DNA from 3 places in the Pantoea sp. X-Soil-YNGN-775 genome. Region 2 is predicted to be linked to each of the others. Evidence: predicted binding sites of a transcription regulator. Region 2 holds the regulator's gene; each other region holds the start of a gene.
The links. The regulator LexA, encoded in region 2, represses DNA repair genes until DNA is damaged. The targets are predictions, from matches to a motif close to TNCTGTATGTACATACAGNA.

Region 1 (9,739 bases), 1.5 Mb from region 2:
GTTATGTATATTGTTTCTCAGGGAAGAGAAACGGCGTAAAACATGACTTTCCTGGTTTTTTGACTCGCTAATTCATTAGGTTAACGTAGTTCAAAATATGATCGCCAGCCGTCTGCTCACAGACGCCGCGTCGCCAGCCAGCAGATAAGCGAACCGAGCGTGATCATCGCGACTCCTTGCCAGAATGCCAGCGGCGGCGTCAGACCCAGCCATAACGAAGCCAGCAGTGCGGACAAAACCGGCGTGAAGTAAGAGGCGGTCGCCAGTAGCGTCAGGTTGCCGTGCTGAATGCCGTGATTCCACGCTGAATAAGCGATGGCGGTCGACGCCCCGATAAATAACACCTGCAGCAGCGGCTCCAGGCTAAACGTCATCGGTGCCGCTGGCGCATTCAGGAAGTATTTAAGCCACAGCGCCATCGCGGTCAGGATAAAAAACAGCGTGACCCCATTCGCCCCTCTGGCATAGCGACGGGTGACATTGTTGTAGAGTGCCCAGGTGATGGCGGCGATAAAGGCCAGCGAATAGGCGGTCGGGTTACGCAACAGGTTGTGCCACATTTGGGCGGGCGAACCGCCGCCATTGGCTTTCATTACCCAGACAATACCCAGCAGGGAGAGCGCCAGTCCCGGCCACAGCCACTGGCGAAAACGCTGCTGATTAAACGGGATCGCCAGCACCACGGTGAGACAGGGCCAGAGATAGTTGATCATCCCCAGCTCCAGCGACTGGCTGCGATTACTGGCCAGCCCGATGGCCAGCGCCAGACAGATTTCATAGCCGACAAACAGCGCGCCCCCGATAGCTAAATAGGCGGCGGGCATCGCGCCTGGTTTGGGCAGACCGCGGGTAACACACAGCAGCAGGGCGGTGGTGGTATAGATCAGTGCAGCGCCGCCGGTGGCACCAAAGGCTTCGCTGACGCTGCGCAGCAGGCCAACGGTGGTACTCCAGAGCAGAATAGCAATCAGACCGATCAGGGTGGCGCGTGGGGCAGCAGCAGGCATGTCACTCTCAAGCGGGTAAGGCAGCAGAGCCTCCCTTGCCGCAGCAAGGGAGGGGCAGGGTTACTTCCAGAAGTCGTCAAAAACGGTAATCGGTGGGCGACGCTTGTGCTCGGTTTTCAGATACCAGCCTTCAATGATTTTTGCGTTATCAGGATCGATGGTTTTACCTTCCAGATAGTCATCAATCATCTCGTAGGTCACGCCCAGCGCTACTTCATCCTGCAGGCCGGGACGATCGTCTTCGAGATCGGCCGTCGGTTTCTTCAGGTAGAGATGCTCCGGACAGCCAAGCTGTTTCAGCAGCTGTTTGCCCTGGCGTTTGTTGAGGCGGAACAGCGGATTAATGTCGGTGCCGCCATCGCCATACTTGGTGAAGAAGCCGGTGACCGCTTCAGCTGCATGGTCGGTGCCGACCACCACGCCCTGGGTCATGCCGGCGATGCTGTACTGCGCTTTCATTCGCTCACGCGCTTTTTCATTGCCGCGCACGAAGTCAGACAGCGTAATGCCGGCCGCCTGCAACGCCCGCTCACTGGCGAGCACCGACTCTTTGATGTTCACCACCAGCGACCGATCGGGCTGAATGAACGCCAGTGCGTCCTGACAATCCTGCTCATCGGCCTGCACACCATAGGGCAGGCGCACCGCGATAAAGGTGTAGTCGTTATCGCCGCTCTCCTGGCGCAGTTCGCTGATGGCCAGCTGCGCCAGTTTACCCGCCAGGGTGGAGTCCTGGCCGCCGCTGATCCCCAGCACCAGCGTCTTAAGGCCGCTGTGCCGCTTCAGGTAGGACTTAAGAAAATCGACGCTAACGCGTACTTCATGATCGGCGTCGATAGTGGGCTTAACGCCCAGTGCTTCAATGATTTCCTGCTGCAGTGACATGAACTTCTCCTCAGGTCAGTGGCCCGTCGGCTCGATGCGAACGTTTTATTAAAGCTAACGTGACTCAGCGAAAACAACAAGCCAAAGCGGCAGCGGATTTCAGTTAACCGTTGCGAAATCAGACAGTTTTCACCTGCGGCAGCGGTTTTTTTGCCAGCAGCAGGAACATCAGGATCGCCAGCATAAAGCAGCCAAAAATGGTGGCGGTCATGCTCAGCACTGAGGTTCCGCCAATACCGGTAATCGGCACGGTGATGGCACCCAGCGTGAACATGGTAACGCCAATCACTGCCGAAGCGCTGCCAGCGCGATGGCCCTGGCTCTGCATCGCCAGTGATGAAGCGGTGGTCGCAATTACCCCGTTACTGGCGATGGTAAAGAACAGCGCTACCAGCAGCAGCGGTAACGGCGCCTGCGTCAGTGCGGCCAGTAGCAGCAGGCTGGAGGCGACAAACGCCAGCGTCAGTCCGCCTTTCAGCACCCGATATTCTCCCCACAGCGGACAGAGACGGGCGCTGGTCTGGGACGCGATCACCAGTCCGACACCGTTAGCCGCAAAGCAGAAGCTAAACGCCTGTGGCGACAGGCCGTAGAGCTGTTGCAACACGAACGGCGATGCGCCGATATAGGCAAACATGCCGGACATCATAAAGCCCTGAGTCAGGCAGAAGCCCATAAAAGGACGATGGGTAATCACCTGGCCCAGCGCGGCGTAGGCGGATAAAATCGAGCCTTTACTGCGGCGCGTCTCGGGCAGAGTTTCATGCAGTTTCCAGCGCGCCAGCAGAATCAGCAGTATCGCAATACAGGCGAGCACCACAAAAATGCCACGCCAGTTAAGCACCGTCATCAGCACGCCGCCGAGTACCGGAGCGGCAATCGGTGCCAGACCGTTTACCAGCATCAGCAGGGCAAAGAAGCGGGTCAGCTCGTGACCGCTGTACATGTCACGGGCGATGGCTCGCGATAACACCGCACCGCCCGCGCCGGCTAAACCTTCAAACAGGCGAGCCAGCAGCAGCTGATGAATATCCTGCGCCAGCGCACAGCCAATTGAGGCGATAAACAGCAGCACCAGCGACAGGGCCAGCGGCCGCAGGCGACCAAATTTGTCACTCATCGGACCGAAGACTAACTGGCCGGCACCCAGACCGAGTAGTCCGGCGGTCAGGCTAAGCTGCGCCGTGGCGGTTTCAGTCTGCAGGTCACGGGCCAGCTGGGGCAGCGCGGGCAGGTAAAGGTCGATACACAGCGGGCCGAGTGCGGCCAGCAGGCCCAGCGTGATGGCATAAACCAGCCGGTTAGAATGTGCAGGTGTCATTTATCCTCAGTATCTGAAGCGATGAGTGAATGAAAGGCAGACAACGCGTTAGCGGGCAGTTACTGATGCCAGCGTCATCCCGTGAACAGCCGGTGACGGCAACCCGCGCCCCGGCGACGCTTTTAGTCTGGCTAAGGGGCCTGTTTTTTGGCGCAGATTATACGTGCCCGTTGACAGCAAAACAGCCTTCTTTACGAAATCCTGACGATTGCCAGTGCATTAAAAGTTCGCCATAAACTTGATAAACCTGAATTTATGTTCCAGGCTTGTCTGCACATGGACAATAAATGAGGAACAACAAGATGAATAAAGTGATGGGATGTATCGCTGCGGCGCTGACGCTGGCTGCCCTGTCTGGTTGTACGACTTACGACCGCGCTGAAAGCTACGTGACTAAGCCAGTGGTGAAGGATGTTAAAAAAGGCATGACCCGTGACCAGGTTCGTCAGATCGCCGGCACACCGTCGACTGAAATCACCATGGTTCACGCGCGTGGCACCTGCCAGACTTATGTACTGGGCCAGCGTGACGGCAAAGCACAGACCTATTTCGTTAGCTACAACGATACCGGTCGCGTAATGAACTACGGCTTCCAGAGCTGTGCGGAATACGATACCGATCCGCAGGTTCAGCAGTAAGGCATTTGCAGTAGCCCTAATCGAATAATAAACGGCCCGTCATCTGACGGGCCGTTTTTCGTTGCAGCTGTTATAAGCCTGCCGGCCGTGGAACCTCGACGTAATCGCCATCTATCTGCCGCTGGTAGTAATGCCCCTGCTGCACATAAAAGCGTTTACCGTTGAAGTCCAGCACCCGCATGTCATCGCTGACCCGGCGCTCTTCAGGCGGTTCGACCACCACATACTCTTCGCCATGGCGCTGATAATAGTTGCCGTTAAGCAGGTAATAGGTCAGTCCGCCGATCAACACCGCTGTTGCGGCTTCAGGTAAAAAACGCACCGGACCGGGCCCGCCCCAGTGTGGACCAGCACCACCATGTGGACCCCATCCGCCAGGATGAGCGAAAGCGATAGCCGGGGTTAACAGGGTTAACGCCAGCAGGGAGGCGATAACTTTTTTCATCGGGCATTCTCCTTATAAGACTGCCTGCAGAATTGGCCTTTTAGCGACTAAAGACAAGCGCTAAAGCGGCGAATTTTCGCCTGTTTACCTTGCTTAACGTTTTCTTAACGGCGTCGCCATCAAGCGGGGAAATTATGGAGAGAAAGGGGAAGAGCAGAAAACCTGGCGCGGGCGCGCCAGGTTGATGTGGGATTAACGGTGCGCCAGTTCGGCGTGTTCATCGCTGTCCAGTACGCGCTTATCGGTCAGACCTAACCAGCGGCTGGTGAGGGAACCGGCGGTCATGGAGCCATTGACGTTCAGGGCGGTACGGCCCATGTCGATCAGCGGTTCGATGGAGATCAGCAGCGCTACCAGCGTCACCGGCAGGCCCATGGCGGGCAGTACAATCAGCGCGGCGAAGGTCGCACCGCCACCGACACCGGCCACGCCAGCCGAGCTCAGCGTGACAATCCCGACCAGCGTGGCGATCCACAGCGGGTCAAACGGATTGATGCCAACGGTTGGCGCAACCATCACTGCCAGCATGGTCGGATAGAGACCGGCACAGCCGTTCTGGCCGATTGTGGCACCGAACGAGGCTGAGAAGCTGGCAATCGACTCTGGCACGCCGAGGCGACGGGTTTGCGTCTCAACGCTCAGCGGAATACTGGCGGCGCTGGAGCGGCTGGTAAAGGCAAAGGTAATCACCGGCCACACTTTGCGGAAGAAACGCATCGGGTTAATCCCGTTGACCGACAGCAGCAGCGCATGGACGCCAAACATAATTGCCAGACCGAGGTAAGAGGCAACCACGAAGCTTCCCAGTTTGATGATGTCCTGCAGATTCGAACCGGCTACCACTTTGGTCATCAGGGCCAGCACACCGTACGGCGTCAGCTTCATCACTAAACGAACCAGCTTCATCACCCACGACTGCAGCGTGTCGATCGCCACCAGCACGCGCTGACCTTTTACTTCATCATCTTTCAGCAGCTGCAGCGCGGCCACACCAAGGAAGGCAGCAAAGATGACCACGCTGATGATCGAGGTCGGATTGGCACCGGTCAGATCGGCAAACGGGTTTTTCGGAATAAAGGACAGCACCAGCTGCGGCACACTCAGGTCAGAGACTTTGCCGACGTAGTTGCTCTGAATGGCGCTCAGACGCGCGGTTTCCTGCACACCCTGCACCAGACCTTCAGCGCTCAGACCAAACAGGCCGGTGACGAACACCCCAACCAGCGCCGAGATAGCGGTGGTAAACAGCAGCACGCCGATGGTCAGTACGCTGATTTTACCCAGCGAAGAGGCGTTATGCAGGCGGGCAACCGCACTCAGAATCGAAACAAACACCAGCGGCATTACCACCATCTGCAGCAGCTGCACGTAGCCATTGCCAACGATGTTAAACCAGCTGATGGAGGTTTTAACCACCGCGCTGTTTTCACCGTAAATCAGCTGCAGCACCAGGCCGAACAGTACGCCGATCACCAGACCGGTCAGCACTTTCTTCGACAGGCTCCAGTTGTTGCGGCTGAAACGGGAGAGCAACACCAGCAGCACCACAAAGGCGACGAGGTTAAGCGTAAGAGGAAGGTCCATACTGAAACTCCAGAGTAATGCGGTTTTCCGCGTCGGGAAAACCGCATAATGTTAATCACGAATTAAGACTGCGGGAATGGTAGCAGCAGGAGAGGGTGCAGGCCTTATATCCAAATGGCATGCTTTATAACTTAATCGCTTAATTTGTTGATTTAATGCGCAGTCTGGCTGGAAATTAGCCGTCCGACACCATTTTGTAGCGTATCAAACAGCTGAGCGGGCCAGCCGTTTGCACCAAACGAAGGCATGCCCACCGGGAACCACAGCGCATAACCGACCAGTCCGAGGCATAACGCCCGCTCAAGCTGGTTACCTTTCTGACTTTTCAGAATAGGGAGACGAAAGCGCCAGCGGCAGGGCCATAACAGAGGTACGCCTGCAGGTGTCAGCATGTCAGCAACAATATGGCTGAGATAACCCAGCGTTAGTCCCTGCAGTACATCAGGCGGAATCGGCGATTCCGCCGGCAGGTTAAGCTGAAACAGCCACAGCCCGGCGGCCACCGCCAGTAAACTGTGGGTAAAACCGCGGTGGCCAAACGCCCGTGCAATCGGATGGGAGAGCCAGCGTAGCCGCTGCCCGAGCAGCGATTTTGGATGATCGATATCGGGCAACAGGCAGGTCAGCAGTGCCGACGGAACAAGATGCCACCAGTCTGCCTGCGCCAGCACCGGTGTAAGTTCAGCACGTTTAGCGAAAATAGCACTCGCAATGGCAAAAATGATATGGCCCTCGGCCGTCATGATGGAACCTGGCTGCAAATAAAACTGTCGATGCATCCAGTATAGGGATTTATCCAGTGAATGAGAACATGTGACGCTGTAACGAAGCGTGAATTTAGCTAAAAAAAGCGGACAATCCTTGCGGCCTGTCCGCCCGATAAATTAGCGCGCCAGCCAGCCGCCATCCACCGCCAGCGTAAAGCCGTTAACGTAATCAGAGGCCGCTGAGGCCAGGAACACCACCGGTCCCATCATATCGTTGGGTGCGCCCCAGCGACCGGCCGGGATACGCCCGAGGATCTCTTCACTGCGCGCTTCATCACTGCGTAACTGTTGGGTGTTATTGGTGGCCATGTAACCGGGGGCGATCGCATTAACATTAATGTTGTGCTTCGCCCATTCGTTCGCCATCAGTCGGGTCAGCCCCATCACCGCGCTTTTTGATGCGGTGTAAGAGGGCACGCGGATCCCACCCTGAAACGACAGCATTGAGGCAATATTGATAATTTTTCCGCCGTTACCCTGAGCGATAAACTGCCGGGCAACCTGCTGTGACAGAAAGAACAGGCTCTTGCTGTTGAGATTCATCACATCATCCCAGTCCTGCTCGCTGAAGTTCAGTGCATCTTCGCGGCGGATAATCCCGGCGTTATTCACCAGAATGTCGATTTTACCGGCTGCGGCCAGCGCCTGCTCTACTACCGAGCCGACCACCTCCGTTTTTATCAGGTCAGCCTTTATCGGCCAGAAACGGCGGCCCAGCGCTTCCACTTTGCTTTGGGTCTCGTCCGGTCCTTCGCGGTTGACGCCGATGATGTCGCATCCCGCCTGCGCCAGGCCCAGCGCCATACCCTGTCCTAAACCGGTATTGCAGCCGGTCACCAGCGCCACTTTCCCTTCCAGGCTAAACGCATTCAGTATCATGATATTTCTCCTCTGCTCAGCGTAGTTCGCTGATTTTGACGTGGTCCATGTCATCAAAGACCTGATTTTCGCCCACCATGCCCCAGATGAAGGTGTAGCGCTGCGTGCCGACGCCGGCGTGAATCGACCAGCTGGGTGAAATCACCGCCTGTTCGTTATGCACCAGCAGGTGACGGGTTTGCTGCGGCTCGCCCATCATGTGGAACACCGCGCTCTCCTCGCTCATGTCGAAATAGAAATAGACCTCCATGCGGCGTTCATGGGTGTGGCACGGCATGGTGTTCCACAGGCTGCCTTCCTCCAGTTTGGTTAAGCCCATGGTGAGCTGACAGGTCGGCAGCACATCCGGCACGATGAACTTATTGATGGTGCGGCGGTTGGAGGTGGCAGGATCGCCGAGCGTGGCGGTGGCGGCCTCCTGTAAGGTGATTTTTTTATCCGGGAAGGTGGCATGCGCAGGGGCGCTGTTGTAGTAGAACTTCGCCGGCTGGGCCGGATTCAGGCTGCGGAACAGCAGATTTCGCGCGCCCTTACCGACATAGAGCGCCTCTTCATGGCCGATTTCCCAGCTTTTACCGTCCACTTCTACCAGTCCGGGGCCACCGATATTGATCATACCCAGCTCGCGGCGCTCAAGAAAATAGCTGACGCCTAACTGTTTACCCATTTCATCGCCAATCGTTACCGGGTTATTCACCGGCATCACGCCACCAATAATAATGCGGTCGATATGGCTGTAGGTCAGGGTGTAGTTATCGGCAGTAAAAATCGTTTCAATCAGAAACTCGCGGCGCAGCGCGTCAGTGTCCAGCTGTCTGGCGTGATCACTGTGAATGCTTTGACGAACGTCCATCTCAGGCCTCTCTGCAGATCAGGTTAAGCATGCCCCGGAACAGGGACTGTCTGGGCATCTTAGGCAGAGCGGGATATGAATTCAATAAAAATGAAACGTTGTTTTAATTATTTGCGGAGTAGATCAACAGTACGGCGAAACGGGTAAAAAAAGCCCGCCTGCTGGCGGGCTTGCACTTAGCCATGTAAATCGGCCAGCGTCAGTCGGGTCAGGTCATCCAGCCGGACATCCGCCAGTGCCCAGCGCGGATCGTTGCGGTGCGCCGCAGCGGGCACCACAATCGAACGCATCCGCGCCGCTTTGGTGGCGATCATGCCGTTGAAAGAATCTTCCAGCGTGACGCAGTTAAGCGGATCGATCGCCAGGCTGGCGGCCGCATTGAGATACACCTGCGGATGGGGTTTGCTGTAAGGCAGCGCTTCCGCCGAGGCGAGCACGTCGAAATAGTGCCGCAGGTTGAAGATCTCCAGTACCCGTTCCAGCATCGCCAGCGGTGAGGCAGAGGCGAGGCCGATTTTCAGGTTGTGCTGCCGGCACAGCTGCAGTGCGGTCTCAACCCCGGGCAACAGGGGACGCGTCTCGTCAATCAGCGCCATCGCGCGGGCAATGATGCGTTGCGTGACCTCCTGCTGACTGGGACCGTTCCACGGCAGCGTTTCGTACCACATACGAACAGTCTGATCGATGCGTAAGCCGAGTGTGTCGGGCAACTCGTTGCGGCGTGACAGGTCGACATCCAGCGTCGAAAAAATATCCAGTTCAGCCTGATCCCACAGCGGCTCGGAATCGATTAATAAGCCATCCATGTCAAACAATGCGGCGAGAACGGGGCGGTGATAGGGCATCTGAGGTCTCCTTATAAAGTCTGACTTACCTTAGCATTGATCGGCCGGTTGCGGGACGGACAGCAGCCAGCCACGCTTTATTTGGGAAATTTCAGCATTGGCAGGTAGACTTACAGCAAATTGGATTTTGGGTACAGGAGATATCATGACCTATCAACAGGCTGGCCGCATCGCCATCCTTAAGCGTGTGGCTGGCTGGGTGATTTTTTTACTGGCGCTACTCTCGACCATTATTTCTGTACTGAGCTTTATGTTTAAGCACAGCGAAAAGCAGCCTGGCATTGATGCAGTGATGCTCGATTTCGTCCATGTAATCGTCGATATGATCCGCTTTAATACTCCGTTCCTCAACGTGTTCTGGCATAACTCGCCGGTGCCGGAATTTAACGGTCAGATGAACCTCGGATTCTGGCTGATCTATATTCTGATCTTTGTCGGGCTGGCGCTGGAATCATCAGGCGCGCGGATGGGACGCCAGGTGCGTCATGTCAAAGAAGGGATTGAGGATCAGTTAA
Region 2 (9,739 bases):
TGAAAATCAGCACCGGTTTGTCCTGCAGCATCGCGGCGTTTTCGCACAGGTTCATCGCGAAGGTGGTTTTACCCATTGAAGGACGCGCGGCGACGATAATCAGGTCAGAGCGCTGCAGGCCCGCGGTCTTCTTATTGAGATCCTGATAGCCGGTATCCACGCCGGTGACGCCATCGTGCGGCGTCTGATAAAGCGATTCGATACGTGAGACGGTCGCCTCAAGGATCTGCTCAATATTTTTCGGGCCGGCATCCTTACTGGCGCGGGCTTCGGCAATTTTGAAAACGTTGGATTCGGCGAAATCCAGCAGCTCTTCGCTGTTGCGGCCCTGCGGATCGTAGCCGGCATCGGCAATCTGGTTGGCGACCGAAATCATCTCACGCACTACTGCACGTTCACGCACGATGTCTGCATAAGCGCCGATGTTAGCCGCGCTGGGGGTATTTTTCGCCAGTTCGGCCAGGTAAGCAAAGCCGCCTGCCATCTCCAGCTCGCCGCGGGTTTCCAGCGATTCAGAGAGGGTGATCAGGTCGATTGGCTTGCTGTTTTCCAGCAACCGCTGCATCTCGGAAAAAATCAGCCGATGCGAGCGGTTGAAAAAATCATTGGCGACCACGCGCTCGGAGACGTTGTCCCAGCGCTCGTTATCCAGCATTAACCCACCGAGCACCGATTGCTCCGCTTCCAGCGAATGCGGGGGCATTTTCACGCCTTCCAGCTGGCGATCCTGCGTTTCGTTCGATTTGTTGGTGGGTTTATTTCCTGCCATAGTGAATGCATTACCGATGTTCTGTGGGGACGCGCAAGTATACCTCAGTTGGGGTGCGCGCCTCACCCTCATGATGAAACAATCACAGGAGTCAGAATGGCAAAGCGTATTCAGTTCAACGCGCACGGCGGTCCGGACGTTCTACAGTGGGCTGATTTTGAACTTGCCGATCCTGCCGGTAATGAGGTGCAGGTAGAAAATCGCGCCATCGGCATTAACTACATCGATACCTATCTGCGCAGCGGCCTCTATCCGGTGGCAGCCTTCCCGTCCGGTCTCGGTACTGAGGCGGCGGGTGTCGTTACCCGGGTCGGCCGTGACGTGACGCTGTTTAAGCCCGGCGATCGGGTGGTCTATTGTCAGGCAGCCCTCGGTGCCTATAGTGAAGCGCACAACGTGGCAGAAGATCGGCTGATGCACCTGCCCGATGCGATCGGTTTTGAGCTGGCCGCCGCCAGTTTCCTGAAAGGGCTGACCACTCAGTATCTGCTGCGCCAGACCTATAAAGTCAAAGCGGATGAGACCTTCCTGTTTCATGCCGCCGCTGGCGGTGTCGGCCTGATTGCCTGCCAGTGGGCAAAAGCGTTGGGCGCGCACCTGATTGGTACCGTCGGTTCAACTGAAAAGGCGACGCTGGCGAAGAATGCCGGCGCCTGGGCAACGATTAACTATCGCGAAGAGGATATCGCCGCACGCGTCAGCGAACTCACCCAGGGGAAAAAAGTCGGCGTGGTGTATGACTCGGTCGGTAAAGATACCTGGGAAGCGTCGCTGGACTCGCTGCGTCGTCACGGATTGATGGTGAGTTTCGGCAACGCTTCCGGCCCGGTGACCGGGGTCGATCTGGGCATCCTGAATAAGAAAGGCTCGCTGTTTGTTACCCGCCCGTCGCTGTTCGGTTACATCACTAACCGTCAGGAGCTGGAAACCGCCAGTGCCGAACTCTTTTCGCTGCTGGCCAGTGGCGCGATTAAAGTGGAGGTGCCGGAACAGCAGAAGTTTGAATTGAAGGAGGCGGGTAAAGCGCATCAGATGCTGGAAAGCCGTGCCACCCAAGGGTCGAGCCTGCTGATTCCCTGATAGCCGGTACCCCGTTCAGCATACAAAAAGGGCTTCCCGCAGGAAGCCCTTCTCTTTTTTTATTTTCGTTCGCGCTGGTGTAGGGACAGCGGCGATGAATTCGTTTCGACTCAACGACAACTATCCTGCCAGAAAACATAAGTAAAAAATATGTTTAAATGCAGGTATTGTCTAAGCACAACGTCAAATTGTGATCATCTCCGCAATTAACGCCAGCCTTTTCGGTCTAAGTTATTGATCTTACGCTTTAGCTTACGCCATTCTCGCGTATTACGATCGCCGAAAAAGGCGCGATGCAGCCAGACAGCGACCACTGCCAGCACCAGCCACGGCAACACTTTGATAACAAGTGCAAACAGTCCACCGACGAACATTACCAGCGTGGCGACCACCAGCGCAGCCAGTACGCCGAGCAATGAAACACCGGTTAGCAACAGCATCAGGAAAAAACCCAATACAAATAAAATTTCCACGTTAGCGCTCCTTATTGAGACTCATTGTGACGATCTTTACAAGAAGCGTGCCAATCTGTAAGCGATTGTTTTTGCTGATAACAGGCCAGTCTGATTAACCGGTGAACAGTCAAAATAACCAAAACCTGGCGTAAAAAAAACCAGCCATTGCCGGCTGGTCTCTTTGGGTACAGGTCGATCAGGCTTCCTGCGGAATTTTATCCGCCACCAGTGCCAGTGCGGCTTCCAGTACGCGCACATCCGCGCCAGGTTTGTGGGCATTTTCACTCAGGTGGCGTCGCCACTGGCGTGCTCCCGGGATCCCCTGGAACAGACCGAGCATATGACGTGTCACATGGCCCAGATAAGTGCCCTTCGCCAGTTCGGCTTCAATATAGGGGTACATGGCGCGGACCACCGCCACCGGATCGGCCGCCGGATGCTGACGCCCAAACAGTTGCTGATCTACCTGCGCCAGAATGCCAGGATTTTGATAGGCTTCACGCCCCATCATGACGCCATCAAGATGCTGCAGGTGGGTTTGCGCCTCTTCCAGCGTTTTCACACCGCCGTTAATCGCCAGCGTCAGGTGTGGGAAGTCCCGCTTCAGCTGATAAACCCGTGGGTAATCAAGCGGTGGAATTTCGCGGTTCTCTTTCGGGCTGAGGCCAGACAGCCAGGCTTTACGCGCATGGATGATAAACGTCTCGCATCCGCCGCGCTCGGCCACTGTCCCGACAAAATCGGTCAGAAACTGATAGCTGTCCTGTTCATCAATCCCGATGCGCGTTTTTACCGTCACCGGAATCGACACCACATCACGCATCGCTTTGATGCCGTCAGCGACCAGATCGGCTTCTGCCATCAGGCAGGCCCCGAAGCGGCCATTCTGCACCCGGTCAGAGGGACAGCCGACGTTCAGATTCACTTCGTCGTAACCGCGCTGCTCTGCGAGACGGGCGCAGTGCGCCAGAGCCGCAGGATCGCTGCCACCCAGCTGTAAGGCGACCGGATGTTCATCCTCGCTATAGGCCAGGTAATCGCCCTTACCATGAATAATCGCGCCGGTGGTCACCATTTCGGTGTAGAGCAGCGTATCGCCGGTCAGCTGACGATGAAAATAGCGGCAGTGGCGATCGGTCCAGTCGAGCATCGGGGCAATCGAGAAACGTTGCGAAGAAAAAGTATCGGTCATGAAGCGCAGGCAATCCGGTAAATGAGGGTGATTGAATTCTGTGCAAGGATAACACAAGGACGGGCGATAGTGCATCGCCCGCCCCGAACTGCGGCATGAAAGAAGATCAGAAATTGAAGCCCAGCTGCATCATCGCGCCCCAGGTATTATTCGCTCCAACCGAGCCAGCCAGATCCAGATGCACCGCTTTGTTAAACGGTGACAGGCCGAAACCGGCGGTTGCGACATTTTCATCGTTCGAACGCATATCCGCACGATAACCGGCACGCAGCTGTAACCAGTCGAGCACCCGATATTCCGCACCCACCGCCGCATACTGGCTGTTTTCCTGCGTTTTGAAGCGTTTGGTTTCGGTCAGGTCGACATCGCCGGTCACGGTGAACGGGCCTTTATCCCAGGCCAGACCGGTGGTGACCAGTGGACGGATCTGATAAGTATCGCGGAAGCCGTTGACCTCTTTGGTCTGCAGATCGCGGGATACCAGGTTTTGTCCGGTGATGCCCAGCGTCCAGTTTTCAGCAAACGTGGTCGCCAGACCGGCATCAACGTTAAAGCCGGTATCCGTACTGCGATACTGGCTATTGTTGATGTCACTTTTGTCATAGTTGTAAATGCTGGCGGTGTAGTTATACAGCCAGGTTTTTTGCACTTTCGGCGTGACGCCCACCGACACCGGCTGACCGGCAATGGTGAACTCATGTGCCAGTGCGACGCCATAGTCGGTGACCAGCGCCGCTAAACCGTTGGCGCTGGAGCGCAGGTTATTCTGGTCGCCCGGACGAGGAAGCACCGTGCCGTTAGCAACACCACGCAGATAGTCGATATCGCTCTGGACCACGTTGGCCCGCACGTGTGCTGTTCCATAGGCTTTGGTGATAAAGGCGAAAGGCAGCGTCTCGTTGGGAATAGTGACCGCCAGCGCCACCCCGGCGTTGCCGTCCGCTTTGTTGCCGCGCAAATCACTGAGCTGATTGGCGACATCGCCTGAGGCAGCGCGCACTTCAGGATAGCCCCGCAGATAATCGGCGAAGGTCAGGTTACCGATCACCTCGCGGTAGCGATCAACGGTATCGGTGATGTCATCCACTTTGTCGATCAGGTGATCTTTATCGGTGACCTGAATACCGGCGGAAGGGAAAATAATACTGACGCTATCGTCGGGTTTGGCTCGTGTCATTAAAGCCGGGTTGGCCAGCACGGCTGAGCCATAAAGAGAAGATGCAACGCCGGTTCCGCCCATGGCGTCATTGCGTGCATCGTACCAGGTCCCCGCCGCCATGGCGGAAGAAGAAAGGAAAAGCGCATTCACTACAGCGGTGTACTTCAGCGCTGAGCGTTGAGCGGATTTTTTCACCATTTGCCTGCCATCACCTGAGAAAGTGCCGTTGAAACATTCAACGACTGAATAGTTTGTTAGCCCTATTGTGAACCCTGGCTAACGCGTTATTGCTGTGAATTCAAAGGAAACAGTCGCTTAATTCAAAGGATTGGACGTTTTCCAATCAGTAAAACATTATTTTTGTTCAAAATACCCGATAATAAATAAAATAATACCAGACATTTCTTAAGTCTTTCTGAACATTACTTCTTAACTCAGTGAGATGCAAAGCAAAAGCGCGACAAAGGCCACCTTAGCCGGTCGACGAGTGGATCTGATTTGGGGCTGATAGCGGCCTCGCCTGCGCCTGAACTCGCGTTTTTGATCGACGTCCGAGCAGAATTTGCTGTTTTATCAGGCAACAACCAACCTCTGCGCCGCAAAAATTTGTGTGATAAAATAACATCACTTATCCAGCGGAGAGTTTCCATGTCAAACATGACGTCACAGCAAATAATGACCCAGGCGGAAAAACTGTGCCTGCAGCGCGGTGTGCGTCTGACATCGCAGCGGGCTGAAGTGTTGCGATTAATGGCTGAGCAGCCAGGATCGATCAGCGCTTATGATCTGCTGGATCAACTTCGGGTTAGCGAACCTCAGGCCAAGCCACCTACGGTCTATCGGGCGCTGGACTTCCTGCTGGAACAGGGCTTTATCCATCGGGTAGAGTCCAATAACAGCTATGTGATGTGTCACCATTTCGAGGCACCGGCACACACCTCAGTAATGCTGGTGTGCGATCGCTGTGCGGCAGTAACCGAAAAGCAGGCGCAGGGAGTAGAGAAGATTATTGCGACGCTGGCTGGAGAGGCGCAATTTGCTCTGCGTCACAGCGTGATTGAAGCACATGGATTATGTGAGAATTGTGTCGAAGTCGAAGCCTGCACCCATCATGAAAGTTGTCAGCACGATCATCAAAGTGAAGGTAAAAAGCGGGGAAAACGCGGGTAATGTGCACATCCTTGTGCGGGTGCCGGTATGAGCGTACCGGCGGGTAGGAGCTTTATCCGTAAATCTGTGTGATTACCAGCGGTAATCTTTGTTCTGACTTTCCCAGTCTGTTACTTCGCGCTCTGCATCTTCTTTGGCATAGCCGTAACGTTCCTGAATTTTTCCGACCAGCTGATCGCGTTTGCCTTCGATAACCTGCATATCATCGTCGGTCAGCTTGCCCCATTTCTCTTTCACTGTGCCTTTGAATTGCTTCCAGTTGCCGCTCGCTTGATCTTTATTCATGGCAGACCTCTATGTCATCCTTTGGTTACATCATTTATCTTGAAAGAAAACAAAATGACGATATAAAGCGCTGGTTCACTGCGCTGCTTACGGTTAATTGTAGTAGAAGATTTTAGGTTTGCCGAAACAATACAGAATAATCTGTAGCCTGAGCGCGTCAGAGGCTGGCTATCAGGCGTTAAACCAGCTGTTCTGCTGCCAGTGTTTACGCCAGATCAGCCACAGCGACAGACCACGCAGCGCCAGGAAAACGGTGACCGCCAGCCACAAGCCATGGTTGCCCAGCAGCGGGACGCTAAGCAGCGTCAGGAAGTAACCGAGTGCCGCCACCACCATGCTGTTACGCATCTCCCGGCCGCGGGTTGCACCGATGAACATGCCATCCAGCAGATAACACCAGACCCCCACCAGCGGCAGGATCACCTGCCATATCAGATAGCGATCGGCCGCCTGTTGCAGCTGTTCGATCGAGGTCAGCAGCGCCACGATGTGCGAACCGAAACACGCATAAATCAATGAGAACAGCAAGGCCACCACCAGCGCCTGTCGGCAGGCAGAGTGCCAGACGCGCAGCAGCCGGCTGCCATCCTTCGCACCATGCGCCTCACCGGCGAAGGCTTCAACCGCGTAGGCAAAACCATCCAGCGCATAGGCGGTAAAGGTGATAAACATCAGCAATACCGCGTTCACCGCCACCACCTGCGGACCGATGCGTGCGCCCAGCACCGTCAGCGAGGCAAAACAGAGCTGCAGCATTAACGAACGCAGCATAATGTCGCGATTAAGACGCAGCAGCCGCTTCATGTCACCGCGCCAGCTCTGCTTCAGCATTGCCGGGGTGATGCCACGCAGTTTCAATACCCGCCAGACCATCACCGCACCGACGGCCAGCGTTATATACTCTGCCAGTGCGGTCGCGGTTGCCGCGCCTGCCACACCCCAGTGCAGGCCCATCACCAGCCACAGATCGAGTACAATATTGACCAGATTGCCGATCACCAGCAGGATGACCGGCGCACGCGCGTACTGCACGCCCAGCAGCCAGCCAAGGATCACCAGATTTGCCAGAGTGGCGGGCGCACTTAACCAGCGGATCTGAATAAACAGTGCCGCCTGTTGCAAAACTTTGGGATCGCCGCCAATCAGATCGGCCGCCAGCGTAGTAATCGGCGAGCGCAGGCAGATGAACAGCACGCCAGCCAGCAGCGCAATAATTAAAGGCTGGGTCAGCGCACGTGTCAGTGCCAATTTATCGCCGGCACCAAAAGCCTGCGCCGTCAGGCCGGTGGTACTCATTCGAAGGAACAGCAGCAGCATGAAGAGGAAACTGGTGATTGTCGTACCGACCGCAACCCCGCCGAGGTAGACCGGGCTGTCGAGGTGACCAATGACAGCAGTATCGACCACCCCCAGTAAGGGAACGGTGATGTTAGAAAGGATCATCGGCAGCGCCAGCCGCCAGAGGTTTTTGTCGGTAGCCGTTAAAAAACGCATTCGCAGTTCCGTGCTCGGTGCCGCTGCAGAGAGGGGAGCAGCAGCGACAAAATTAGGGCAGACAGAATAGCATCAGATACTACGAATGCGTGGTTATGTCAGACTCAGAGCCATTCGCCGTTGCGAACCACGCCGACCGCCAGACCTTCGACCGTCAGCGACTGAGCGCGCGTATCGACGATAATTGGCTCAAAATCACTGTTTTCAGGCAGCAGATGCACAATAGCACCCTGCTTCTTCCAGCGTTTAACCGTTACTTCATCATCAATGCGGGCCACCACAACCTGGCCATTACGCACGTCCTGGGTTTTATGTACTGCGAGCAGGTCGCCATCCATAATCCCGATATCTTTCATCGACATTCCACTGACGCGCAGCAGAAAATCAGCAGAAGGTTTGAACAGGCCCGGATCAACTTTGTAATGGGTTTCGATGTGCTCCTGCGCCATGATCGGCTCACCGGCAGCAACCCGGCCAATCAACGGCAGACCTTCAGACGCATCTTCTTCCATCAACAGGCGAATACCGCGTGAGGCGCCAGAAACAATCTCAATCACCCCTTTACGTGCCAGTGCCTTAAGATGCTCTTCTGCCGCGTTCGGCGAGCGGAAACCCAGCTGCGCGGCAATTTCTGCACGCGTAGGCGGCATGCCCGTTTGAGTAATATGGTCGCGAATCAGGTCATAGACCTGCTGCTGCCTGCTGGTTAATGCTTTCATCCCGCCCCCTGGTTGTTTATACAGTCGCTGTGAGTATATACAGGTATTGGTGAAATGGAAACCGATTCTCAGGCAAAACGCGCCATCTGACGCGTTGTGGAAGGCTTATCGCAAATGCGACCAAAGCAGCGCGATCCAGACAAACAGTGCCAGTAAGATGCTGATCAGCACCGCCGCGGAGCCCATATCCTTGGCCCGTCCGGCCAAAGGGTGGCGCTCCTGACCGATACGATCCACTACCGCCTCAATGGCGCTGTTGAGGATTTCGACAATGACCACCAGCACCACAGCGCCGATCATCAGAATGCGGGAGACGATATCGACATCCAGCCAGCAGGCGACAATAATGGCGGCCAGCGCGGCCAGCGCCTCCTGGCGGAAAGCGGCTTCGTGTTGCCAGGCGGCGCGCAGGCCCTGCCATGAATAACCTGCGGCTTTCACTATTCTTACAAAACCGGTGGCATTATTTGCCATAGTAAGTGGAACCCTTTCATCGGATTGACGTCAATGTCTGGGCTGCGTGCAATTGGCACCACCACAGATCTTCGCTGCGCTTTCTGGTATGCTTGCGGCGCTTTGCTAACAAGAGGCTTCATGTTGTCTATGTCAGGTTGGCGTAAACTTTATTACAAATTACTGAATTTACCACTGTCGTTTTTGGTAAAGAGTAAGGCCATTCCGGCCGATCCCGTTTCTGAACATGGTCTGGACCCGACCCGGCCCATTATGTACGTTTTGCCTTACGATTCGAAGGCGGACTTACTGACTTTACGCGCGCAGTGCCTGCGGCATCATCTGCCCGACCCGCTTTCTCCGCTGGAGATTGATGGTTCGCTGCTGCCGCGCCACGTTTTTATCCACGATGGCCCGCGTGTGTTCCCCTATTTTGTCCCCAGCGTTGAATCGGTGAAAATCTTTCACGATTACCTGGACCTGCATCGCAATAATCCCAAGCTGGATATCCAGATGCTGCCGGTGACGGTGATGTTTGGCCGGGCGCCAGGCCGTGAGGTTCAGGGCGAAGATACGCCGCACCTGCGGGTGCTGAACGGTGTGCAGAAATTCTTTGCGGTAATCTGGCATGGACGCGACAGTTTTGTCCGTTTCTCGCCGACTGTTTCGCTGCGCCGTATGGCAACCGAACACGGCACCGACCAATCAATTGCCCAGAAACTGGCCCGGGTGGCGCGCATTCATTTCGCCCGTCAGCGGCTGGCAGCAGTTGGCCCACGCTTACCGGCACGTCAGGATCTGTTTAATCGTCTGCTGCAATCCAAAGCGATTGAAAAAGCGGTAGAAGACGAAGCGCGCAGCAAAAAAATCTCCCATGAAAAAGCGCAGCAAAATGCGGTTGAGATGATGGAAGAGATCGCGGCGAACTTCTCCTATGAGGCGATTCGCGTCACCGACCGCGTC
Region 3 (9,739 bases), on a different replicon from region 2:
GCTTGAAACCGGCGTGGTGGCGGAAATTGGACAGGGTGAAACGGTGATCGCCCTGCGTGCTGATATTGATGCATTGCCGATTCACGAGGCGAGTGGCGTACGGTTTCATTCCCGTCATCCTGGCGTCATGCATGCCTGCGGCCACGATCTGCACAGCGCCGTAATGTTAGGTGCGGCGCTGCAGCTCCGGGCGATTGAGCCGCAACTGGCGGGGCGGGTACGCATTCTGTTTCAGCCCGCCGAAGAGATCGCCCGCGGCGCGCGTCAGTTTATCGACGCTGGCGTACTCGACCAGGTGCAGGCCATTTTTGGCATGCACAACGAACCAACGCTGCCGGTCGGGACGTTCGCTACCCGCGGTGGCGCGTTCTACGCCAACGCCGACAAATTCATTGTTCGCGTGACCGGCAAAGGCTCGCATGCTGCCCACCCGGAACAGGGTGTCGACAGTATAGTGGTCGCCAGCCAGATCATTCAGGCATTACAGGGACTCACCAGCCGCAGCTTCAGCGCGCTCGACAGTCTGGTACTGAGCATTACCCGGATTGATGGCGGCAAAACCTGGAATGTCCTGCCTGGTGGCGTCGAGTTCGGCGGCACCGCCCGAACCCACGATCTCCAGCTGCGGGCCGAACTGGAACAGCGGGTGCGCACGCTGGTGGAAAACTTTGCCCAGGCCAGTGGTGCAGACGCGATGCTGAGCTGGCATCCGGGTCCGCCGGTGCTGGTCAATGATGATGACTGGGCGCACTTCAGCAGCGAGGTGGCGCAACAGCTCGGTTACCGGGTGCAGCCAGCCGGACTGCATCTGCTGGGTGAGGACTTTGCCTTCTATCTGCAACAGGTGCCTGGCGTATTCGTCAGCATCGGCAGTGCCAGCGATTATGGCCTGCACCACGCCAGCTTCAATCCGGATGAAGCGCTGATCGCCCCTGCGGCAGACTACTTCGCTCAACTGGCCCAACTGGCGCTGCAACAGCTCAATGCGCGATGTCGGGAAGCCATTCTGACCTGATTTCATTATCTATCTGCTGACATTCCCTTGCGGCTGTCGTGACGACCGCCGTTCAGGCAGCGCTATGACTAAAAAAGAGAGAGCATCATGAGCACAAGACAACTTCGGCTGGGTACTATTCTGCACGGCGCGTCCGGGAACATGTCTGCCTGGCGTCATCCGGCGGCCCAGGCCGATGCCAGCATCAGCTTTGATTACGCCAGAAAGATCGCCCGCAAAGCGGAGCAGGGCAAGCTCGACTTTCTGTTTGTCGCCGATGGTTTATACATCAACGAAAAGTCGATTCCGCACTTTCTCAACCGCTTTGAACCGCTGACGCTGCTGTCGGCGCTGGCGGGCGTCACCGAGCATCTCGGGCTGGTTGGCACCGTTTCAACCTCCTACAGTGAACCCTTTACCGTGGCGCGCCAGTTTGCCAGCCTCGATCATCTCAGCGGTGGCCGCGCCGGCTGGAACGTGGTGACTTCGCCGCTGGAAGGCTCGGCTAAAAACTTCTCGCGTCAGCAGCATCCGGAGCACGCCTTACGCTATCGCATCGCCGATGAGTATCTGCAGGTGGTGAAAGGCCTGTGGGATTCGTGGGAGCAGGATGCTTTTGTGCGCGACAAGCAGAGCGGCCAGTTTTTCGATCCGGCTAAGCTGCATACCCTGAATCATCACGGTGATTTCTTCCAGGTTCAGGGCCCGCTTAACATCTCGCGCACGCCGCAGGGCCGTCCGATTATCTTCCAGGCCGGGGCGTCAGAGGACGGCAAAAAGCTGGCCGCCCGCCATGCCGATGCCATCTTCACCCACCAGCCAACCCGCGAAGAGGCGCAGGCCTTTTACCGTGACGTTAAACAGCAGCTGGTGGCGAACGGCCGTCAGCCAGAGGATCTCCACATCTTCCAGGGCGTGAGCGTGATTGTCGGTGACGACGCCGACGACGTGGAGCGTCAGTACCAGACTACCGCCGCGCTGGTGTCGATTAGCGATGCACTCAACTACCTTGGCCGCTTCTTCGACCATCACGACTTCTCACAGTATCCGCTCGATCAGCCCTTTCCTGATATCGGTGACATCGGGCAGAACAGTTTCCGCAGCACCACCGATGAGATCAAACGTAAAGCACGTGAACAGGGACACACCCTGCGTCAGGCAGCACTGGAGGCGGCAACGCCCCGTCCCCTGTTCCACGGTACGCCGGAAGAGGTGGCAGACGGTCTGCAGCTTTGGTTCGAAACCGACGCCACCGATGGCTTCATTATCAACGGCGGCACCCCGGATACCTTCGAACGGTTTGTTGACCGCGTAGTGCCGATTTTGCAGGCGCGCGGCCTGACCCGTCGCGACTATCCCGGTAACACCCTGCGCGACAGTTTTGACCTGACGCTGCCGGTCAATCAGTTCACTTCACAATAAGAGCCTGTGCTATGCAAAAAAATAAAAGACTCATCGCCCTGATTATTCTGGTAGCCAGCGGCAGCGCCCTGGCGGACGGCACCAGCGTGGCGTACAACGGCCAGCGGGTCAGCCTCGACGCCAATAAAACGCCGATTCACAGTAGCAAAAACCCGCAGGCGGTGGCGCAGCTGCCGGCCGGTCATCGCTTTGCGGTGCCGGGTTCATTTACCGTGGCGGTGGCGGCGCAGAACTCTCCGCCGCTGACGGTGTTCTCCGATGACAACAAAACCCTGCTCGGCAGCGAAGTTGATATCGCCCGTCTGGTGGCCGACAGCCTCGGCCTGAAGCTCAATGTGGTGCCGACCTCATGGGAAGACTGGCCGCTGGGTGTCGCCTCCGGCAAATATGATGCCGCGATCTCTAACATCACCGTCACCAAAGAACGTAAAGAGAAGTTCGATTTCGCTACCTATCGCAAAGACTCACTTGGCTTTTACGTCAAAACCAACAGCCCGATCACCGCGCTGACCAAAGCGGAGGATATTGCCGGACTGCGCATTATCGTCGGCTCCGGCACCAATCAGGAAGCGATCCTGCTGGCGTGGGATAAACAGAATCAGGCGAAAGGCCTGAAGCCGTTTACGCCGATTTATACCAAAGATGATGCCGCCCAGACGCTGGCGCTGCAGGCCGGACGGGCCGACGCCTATTTTGGCCCCAACGTGATTGGCGCATGGAAAGCGGCGCTTAACGGCAAAACCCGGCTGGTCGGCAGCGTCGATGGTGGCTGGCCGAAAGCGGCCCACATCGCAGTGACGGTGAAAAAGGGCAGCGGCCTGGCTGAACCGATCAGCACCGCGCTGAACGGCGTAATGAAAAACGGCGACTACCAGCAGGTGCTGAACCGCTGGGGCGAAGGGGTGGAGCGGATCGAGCGTTCCGAAATTAACCCGGCCGGACTGGGCGATTAAGGAGCAGACGATGAGTGAAGCCATTTTTCGTGAAGTTTCGCCCGAGGCGGCGGAACTGCAACCGATTCTGACCAGCCTGTTTGGCGAATATGCCGCCCGCTACGGCGACTATTTTGCCCGCCATAAGGAGCAGGAGCTGACCGAGTGGTATCTGCCGCCGCAGGGATTGTTCATTGTGCTGGAGCGTGACGGCGAGATCATCGCGATGGGAGCCTATAAGCCTTATGACCCGCAGACGGCGGAACTGAAACGCATCTGGACCCGCAGCGATCTGCGCCGTCAGGGGCTGGCGCTGGTGGTGTTGCAAGAGCTGGAGCGGCGTGCGCTGCGGGCCGGCTATCAGCGGCTGTTTCTCACCACCGGGTTCCGCCAGCCGGAGGCGGTGCGGCTTTACACCGGCCATGGCTATCAGCCGCAGTTTGATCTGAGCGGGGATCTGGAACGTTATGGTCAGCCGCCGCACGATGGCCGGCTGCGTTTTATTAAAGTGATTGGCGTGCCGGACGTCGCACAGGCGAGTTAAGGAGGGACAATGAGCAAGCATCAACATCTGCAGGTGGTGCCGGCGCGTTACCCGGCCCGTACCGTCGGGGCGATCGTCGCCCTGTTTATTCTGGCGGGGGTGATCCAGTCGGTGGCGTTTAATCCGCGCTGGGAATGGGGCGTGTTTGCCCGCTGGTTCTTCGATCCGGTGATCCTGCATGGTCTGGGTCAGACGCTGTTGCTGACGCTGCTGGGGACGGTGTTCAGCCTGATTTTTGGCGGTCTGCTGGCGCTGGCGCGCCTCTCCTCGTCGTGGCTGCTGAGCACTCTGGCGTGGGGTTATATCTGGCTGTTCCGTTCACTGCCGCTGATTGTGGTGCTGATCATCCTGTACAACTTCTCCTATCTCTACGACACCCTGTCGATTGGCATCCCGTTTACATCGCTGTCGTGGGGCGCGTTTCAGACCATTAACGTGCTCGGCCAGTTTCCGGCGGCGGTGATTGGCTTAACCCTGGTGCAGGCGGCCTACAGCGCGGAGATCATTCGCGGCGGGATTCTGGGGGTCGATCACGGTCAGGTCGAAGCGGCCTCCGCACTGGGACTGTCGGCAACCCGCCGCACCTTCCGCATCATTCTGCCGCAGGCGTTACGCGCCATCATTCCCACCGCCTTTAACGAGATCATCAGCCTGGCGAAAGGCACCGCGATGGTATACGTGCTGGCGATGCCGGAACTGTTTTACACCATCCAGATGATCTACAACCGCAACCAGGAAGTGATCCCGCTGCTGATGGTCGGCGCCGCCTGGTATCTGATTATCACCACCGTGCTGTCGGTGATTCAGCACAGCGTTGAACGCTGGCTGGCCCGCAGTGTGACCCGCGAACCGCAGCCGTCGCGCTGGCGGCAGTGGCGCAACCGCGTCACGCCTCTCAATCCAACCGAGGAGATCAGCCATGTCCGAAGCCATTGATTACCGCACATCACACACCACCGGAGCCATCAGCATTACCGGCGTCAGTAAAAGTTTTGGCAAACACAAAGCGCTGGATGCAGTGTCACTGTCGCTGGATCCGGGATCGGTAACGGTGATCCTCGGTCCTTCCGGCTCCGGCAAATCGACCCTGTTGCGCACCATCAATCATCTGGAGCGGGTGGATGAAGGGTTTATCCAGATTGACGGTGATTACATCGGCTATCAGCAGCGCGGCGATAAACTCTACGAACTGAAAGAGCAGGCGATCCTGCGTCAGCGCATCAACGTCGGCTATGTGTTTCAGAATTTTAATCTGTTCCCGCACCTCAGCGTGCTGGATAACCTGATTGAGGCACCGATTGCCCATCGACAACTCACCAAAGCGGCGGCGATTGAGCGCGCCGGTGAGCTGCTGGATATTGTCGGTCTGCGGCATAAAGCTGACGCCTGGCCGCGCCATCTGTCAGGCGGCCAGCAGCAGCGTATCGCCATTGCCCGGGCGCTGATGCTAAATCCACGAGTGATGCTGTTTGACGAACCCACTTCGGCGCTCGATCCGGAACTGGTCGGCGAGGTGCTCGACGTGATCAAAAAACTGGCGCGCTCCGGCACCACGCTGGTGATCGTTACCCACGAGATTGGCTTTGCCCGTGAAGTGGCTGATAACGTGGTGTTTATGGTCGACGGCAGAATCGTAGAACAGGGCAGTACCAGCCAGGTGCTGAACAATCCGCGCCATGAGCGAACCCGGCGCTTTCTGGCGCGCGTGCTGTGAGGGTGACGATGAAGCTGAGCCCTCTGTCATTGCTGCTGCTGTCGCCGCTGGCCACTTTCGCCGCTGAACAACCCGACATCCGGCAGAATGAAACGCCGATTCATGCGCCCGCCAATCCGGCGGCGATCGCCAAAATTCCGCCAAACTTTACTTTTATTGAGCCAGGCACCCTGACGGTGGCGACTTCCGCCACCAACTCGCCGCCGCTGTCGCTGCTGGCGTCGGATAATGTCTCGCGGATCGGCAGCGATCCCGATATTGCCCGGCTGCTGGCCGACAGTCTGGGATTAAAACTGAAGCTGGTACCGGCATCGTGGGAGGACTGGCCGCTGGGGATCACCGCCGGCCGCTACGATGTGGCGATGTTTAACATCGCCGTGACCGAAGAGCGCAAAAAGAAGTACGATTTCGCCACCTATCGCGCCGATAATCACGCTTTCGTGGTGAAGATCGACAGTAAAATCAGCGCGATCAATGCGCCCGCCGATATCGCCGGTAAACGCATCATCGTGGCGTCCGGCACCAATCAGGAGCGAATCCTGCTGAGCTGGGATCGGCAAAACCAGGCCAAAGGGTTGCCGGCAGTCACACCGATCTATCTGACCGATGACGCCTCGGCCACGCTTTCCCTGCTGTCGGGACGTGCCGATGCGATGTTCGGGCCGCACTCGATGGCAGCGTGGAAGGCGGCGTCACGCGGACAAACGAAACTGGTTGGCAGCGGGCCGTTTCGCGCCTGGGTCGCCGTCACCACCAAAAAGGGCAACGGGCTGGCACCCGCACTGCAGGCCGCCATTGATGGCACCATCAGCGGCGGTCAGTATCAGCAGGTGCTGACGCGCTGGGGCGAACAGGATGAAGCCATCGCCCACTCTACGGTGAATCCCCCCGGTATTCAGTACTGATCCTGCTCTGGCGCTTCGGCGCCGTTTATTCTGCCGGTTCTTCCCCCGTGGCAAAACGACCATCACGGCTGCGGACCACATAATTGCGCTACACTCTCCAGCGTTAGTGATCTATCCTGCCCGCCTGTCGATTCAGCGCGCGGTGGAGCAATTAACCTGGAAGCCCCATGAAAATCAGATTCCTTTCTGCCAATGAGCAAAAGCTGGCGGAGGTGCGCAAAATCCTCGAACCTGTCGGGGTCGAAGTATTGCCTATCTCCCGTCGTATCGAAGAAATTCAGACTGAAAACGAACTCGACCTGGTGCGCGATAAGCTGACCAAGGCCTTTTCACTGATTGGACGACCGCTGTTCGTTGAGCATACCGGACTCTATCTGGATGGCCTGAACGGGCTGCCGGCCGGGCTGACCCGCATCTTCTGGAACCGGCTGGATGCGGAGCGTTTTACCGCCCTGGTTCAGGGGCTCGACAGCCAGGCCGTGACGGCTAAAACCGTGCTGGGCTACTGCGATGGCCGCAAAATGTATCAGTTTTCCGGTGAGCTGCGCGGTACCATCGCCGCGGAACCGGCCGGGACACGCGGCTTTCAGTGGGATTGCGTCTTTATCCCGCAAGGTTACGATCAGACATTTGCCGAAATGGGTGAACTCAAGAATGAGATTTCGATGCGGCGCATCGCGCTCGATCGCTTCGCCACTTTTTTGAAAACGGCTCGGGGAGTCGCATGAAACCTGAACTTAAACGTGCTTATGATTCCGGTAAGCTGATTCTGTTTGCCGGCGCGGGCATCTCACGCAATCTCGGCTTGCCGGAGTGGCATGAGCTGATTGCCCATCTCGCCAATGAGCTGGGTTACGATCCGAAAATCTTCAACACCTATGGCACCCATCTGTCGCTGGCGGAATATTACAAACAGAAGAAAGGTTCGCTCGGCCCGCTGCGAAGCTGGATGGACCGCGAATGGCATCGACCGGATATTGATGTCCGGACCTCAGAAATCCACACCATGATCACTCAGGGCAACTTTTCCCGCATCTATACCACCAATTACGATCGCTGGCTGGAAGCGGCGCACGATGCGCATGGCGTCCCGTATTACAAAGTGGCTAACGCCGCCGATCTGGTGTCGCTGACCGAAGATAAACGCCACATTATTAAGCTGCACGGCGATTTCGATGATGACACCTCTATTGTGCTGGATGAAAGCAGCTACTTTGAACGACTCTATTTCGATTCGCCGCTCGACATCAAACTGACCCATGACGTGATGGGCAACTCGGTGCTGTTTGTCGGCTACAGCATCAGCGATTTCAATATTCGGCTGCTGTTTTACCGGCTGACAAAAATGTGGGGCCGCACCGGGCTGGCGACGGCGCGGCCGAAATCGTATCTGTTTACCAACCGCAATAATCCGGTAGCAAAAGAGGTGCTGGGGCAGTGGGGGATCGAGATGATCGTCTCGGAAGAGGATGACCCACGCAAAGCGCTGGCCGATTTTCTTGAGGCGCTGCTGGTGTAGCCGGCAACGCGCCTTCCCCGACAGAGTAGGTAAAGTTTGTGCCCGGTTAAGGTTATGCCGGGGATAACCGATAAACTCTATTCTCTGCTGGCAAAGCATCATCGTCGTGATATACTGTATGTATACACAGTATCAGAGGGCAAAAACATGGCTGTCGAAACAAAATTTGTAGTCGTCAGAAAGGGTGAAGAGAAGATGACGTTTGCCAATAAGAAAGAGGCCGATGCCTACGACAAAATGCTCGATATGGCCGAAGCCTTCACCGACTGGCTGTTACAGCATCAACCCGCACTGGATGAGACGCAGGCGGAAACTCTGGGCCTGCTGATCGCCGAGCAGAAAGATGCCGTGCAGCATATTCTGCGCACCAGCAAACTGCCTGAGCCGGTTGCCGCAGCAACCCGTCAGTCTGAGACGGCATCAGACAGCGCCGATGACAAGGCTGAAGAGTCGGGCAGTAAAAAAGTCCGTGCGGTAAAAGCAGCCTGATCCGATTTACGCCGGAAGCGATCCTTCCGGCGTTATTGTTTTGGCTGTCTCTTGCACCGATGCTCACCTTATGCCGCTTGCTTGCCATCCCTACCCAAAATCCCTGCCTGAAACGACCGTTGCTTACACCGCTTTGCGTTGAAAAAGCGTTATTCTGAAATTGCCACCTATACATAGCGTACGCCGTTATGCCTGCATTTAAGGCGTTTCGCGGTAAACCCGTAGCGGGTTATATTTTTGATCGCGCCTTGCTGCAAATCACGTCACCAACAACGATCTGTATCACGTTTCTTTTCGTAACTGATTGAGGCTGCGATTGAAACTGCTACAGTAGCGCCACTGGATTGTTACTGCTTCGGCAGGCAAAACCTGATTTTCTGGCTTCTGCCGGAGGTCAGGTTTTTTTGTTTCTGGGGTTCCAATGAAAATCGCCAAAATTCTTAATAATAATGTGGTGGTTGTTCAGGATAAACACGGCGGCGAGCAGGTTGTTATGGGGCGCGGGCTGGCCTTTCAGCAGCGCGTCGGCGATACGCTTGATCAGGCGCGCGTTGAGAAGGTTTTTGCGCTGCAAAGCGATGAACTGATGCATCGGCTGGGGGATCTGTTAAAGCAAATTCCGCTGGAGGTGATGACCACCTGCGATCGCATCATTCAGCTTGCCACCCAGCGGCTGGGGATCTTGCAGGAGAGCCTGTATATCACCCTCACTGACCACTGCCATTTTGCGATTGAACGGCAGCATAAAGGCCTGACCATAAAAAATGTGCTGCTATGGGAGATTAAACGGCTCTACCCGAAAGAGTTTGAACTGGGGCAGGAGGCGCGGGCCATTATCGCTCAGCGCCTGAACGTCCAGCTGCCCGAAGATGAAGCCGGCTTCATCGCCTTACATCTGGTCACGGCGCAGCTCAACAGCGAAATGCCAGAAGTGATGCACGTCACGCGGGTGCTGCAGGAGATCCTGCAGCTGGTGAAATATCAGTTACAGATTGAATACGATGAAGAGTCGCTGAGCTAACAGCGCTTTGTCACTCACCTGAAGTTTTTTGCTCAGCGAATGCTGACACGTACCGTGGTGCAGAATGACGATATCTCACTTCATCAGGCAGTGAAAGATAACTACGCCAAAGCCTGGAAATGTGCCGAAAAACTGGCGCAGCACCTGCAAAAAAGCTATCAGCGCGAGCTGACTGCAGAAGAAATTATGTTCCTCACCC

Region 1: the regulator LexA is predicted to act here: its motif matches at 6,646-6,665, upstream of AC6I8I_RS08220 (metal-dependent hydrolase).
Region 3: the regulator LexA is predicted to act here: its motif matches at 8,143-8,162, upstream of AC6I8I_RS21845 (YebG family protein).

The regions. Positions count from the first base shown of each region.
Region 1 covers NZ_AP035945.1:1,749,619-1,759,357, forward strand. Annotated here, with positions in the region: gene yddG (aromatic amino acid DMT transporter YddG) at 117-1,007, opposite strand; gene nadE (NAD(+) synthase) at 1,068-1,892, opposite strand; gene AC6I8I_RS08200 (multidrug effflux MFS transporter) at 2,011-3,213, opposite strand; gene osmE (osmotically-inducible lipoprotein OsmE) at 3,516-3,851, shown strand; gene AC6I8I_RS08210 (DUF6515 family protein) at 3,922-4,296, opposite strand; gene AC6I8I_RS08215 (L-cystine transporter) at 4,489-5,880, opposite strand; gene AC6I8I_RS08220 (metal-dependent hydrolase) at 6,033-6,623, opposite strand; gene kduD (2-dehydro-3-deoxy-D-gluconate 5-dehydrogenase KduD) at 6,765-7,526, opposite strand; gene kduI (5-dehydro-4-deoxy-D-glucuronate isomerase) at 7,543-8,379, opposite strand; gene hxpB (hexitol phosphatase HxpB) at 8,556-9,224, opposite strand; gene AC6I8I_RS08240 (YniB family protein) at 9,370-9,739, shown strand, end outside.
Region 2 covers NZ_AP035945.1:289,350-299,088, reverse strand. Annotated here, with positions in the region: gene dnaB (replicative DNA helicase) at 1-769, opposite strand, end outside; gene AC6I8I_RS01320 (quinone oxidoreductase) at 866-1,849, shown strand; gene pspG (envelope stress response protein PspG) at 2,056-2,322, opposite strand; gene dusA (tRNA dihydrouridine(20/20a) synthase DusA) at 2,501-3,496, opposite strand; gene AC6I8I_RS01305 (conjugal transfer protein TraF) at 3,603-4,853, opposite strand; gene zur (zinc uptake transcriptional repressor Zur) at 5,304-5,825, shown strand; gene AC6I8I_RS01295 (CsbD family protein) at 5,898-6,110, opposite strand; gene dinF (MATE family efflux transporter DinF) at 6,282-7,604, opposite strand; gene lexA (transcriptional repressor LexA) at 7,709-8,323, opposite strand; gene AC6I8I_RS01280 (diacylglycerol kinase) at 8,429-8,797, opposite strand; gene plsB (glycerol-3-phosphate 1-O-acyltransferase PlsB) at 8,927-9,739, shown strand, end outside.
Region 3 covers NZ_AP035946.1:404,899-414,637, forward strand. Annotated here, with positions in the region: gene AC6I8I_RS21800 (amidohydrolase) at 1-1,015, shown strand, start outside; gene AC6I8I_RS21805 (LLM class flavin-dependent oxidoreductase) at 1,103-2,416, shown strand; gene AC6I8I_RS21810 (ABC transporter substrate-binding protein) at 2,428-3,369, shown strand; gene AC6I8I_RS21815 (GNAT family N-acetyltransferase) at 3,380-3,892, shown strand; gene AC6I8I_RS21820 (amino acid ABC transporter permease) at 3,902-4,828, shown strand; gene AC6I8I_RS21825 (amino acid ABC transporter ATP-binding protein) at 4,812-5,606, shown strand; gene AC6I8I_RS21830 (ABC transporter substrate-binding protein) at 5,615-6,511, shown strand; gene AC6I8I_RS21835 (non-canonical purine NTP pyrophosphatase) at 6,679-7,239, shown strand; gene AC6I8I_RS21840 (SIR2 family protein) at 7,236-8,030, shown strand; gene AC6I8I_RS21845 (YebG family protein) at 8,178-8,519, shown strand; partial or broken gene licT (BglG family transcription antiterminator LicT) at 8,941-9,739, shown strand, end outside.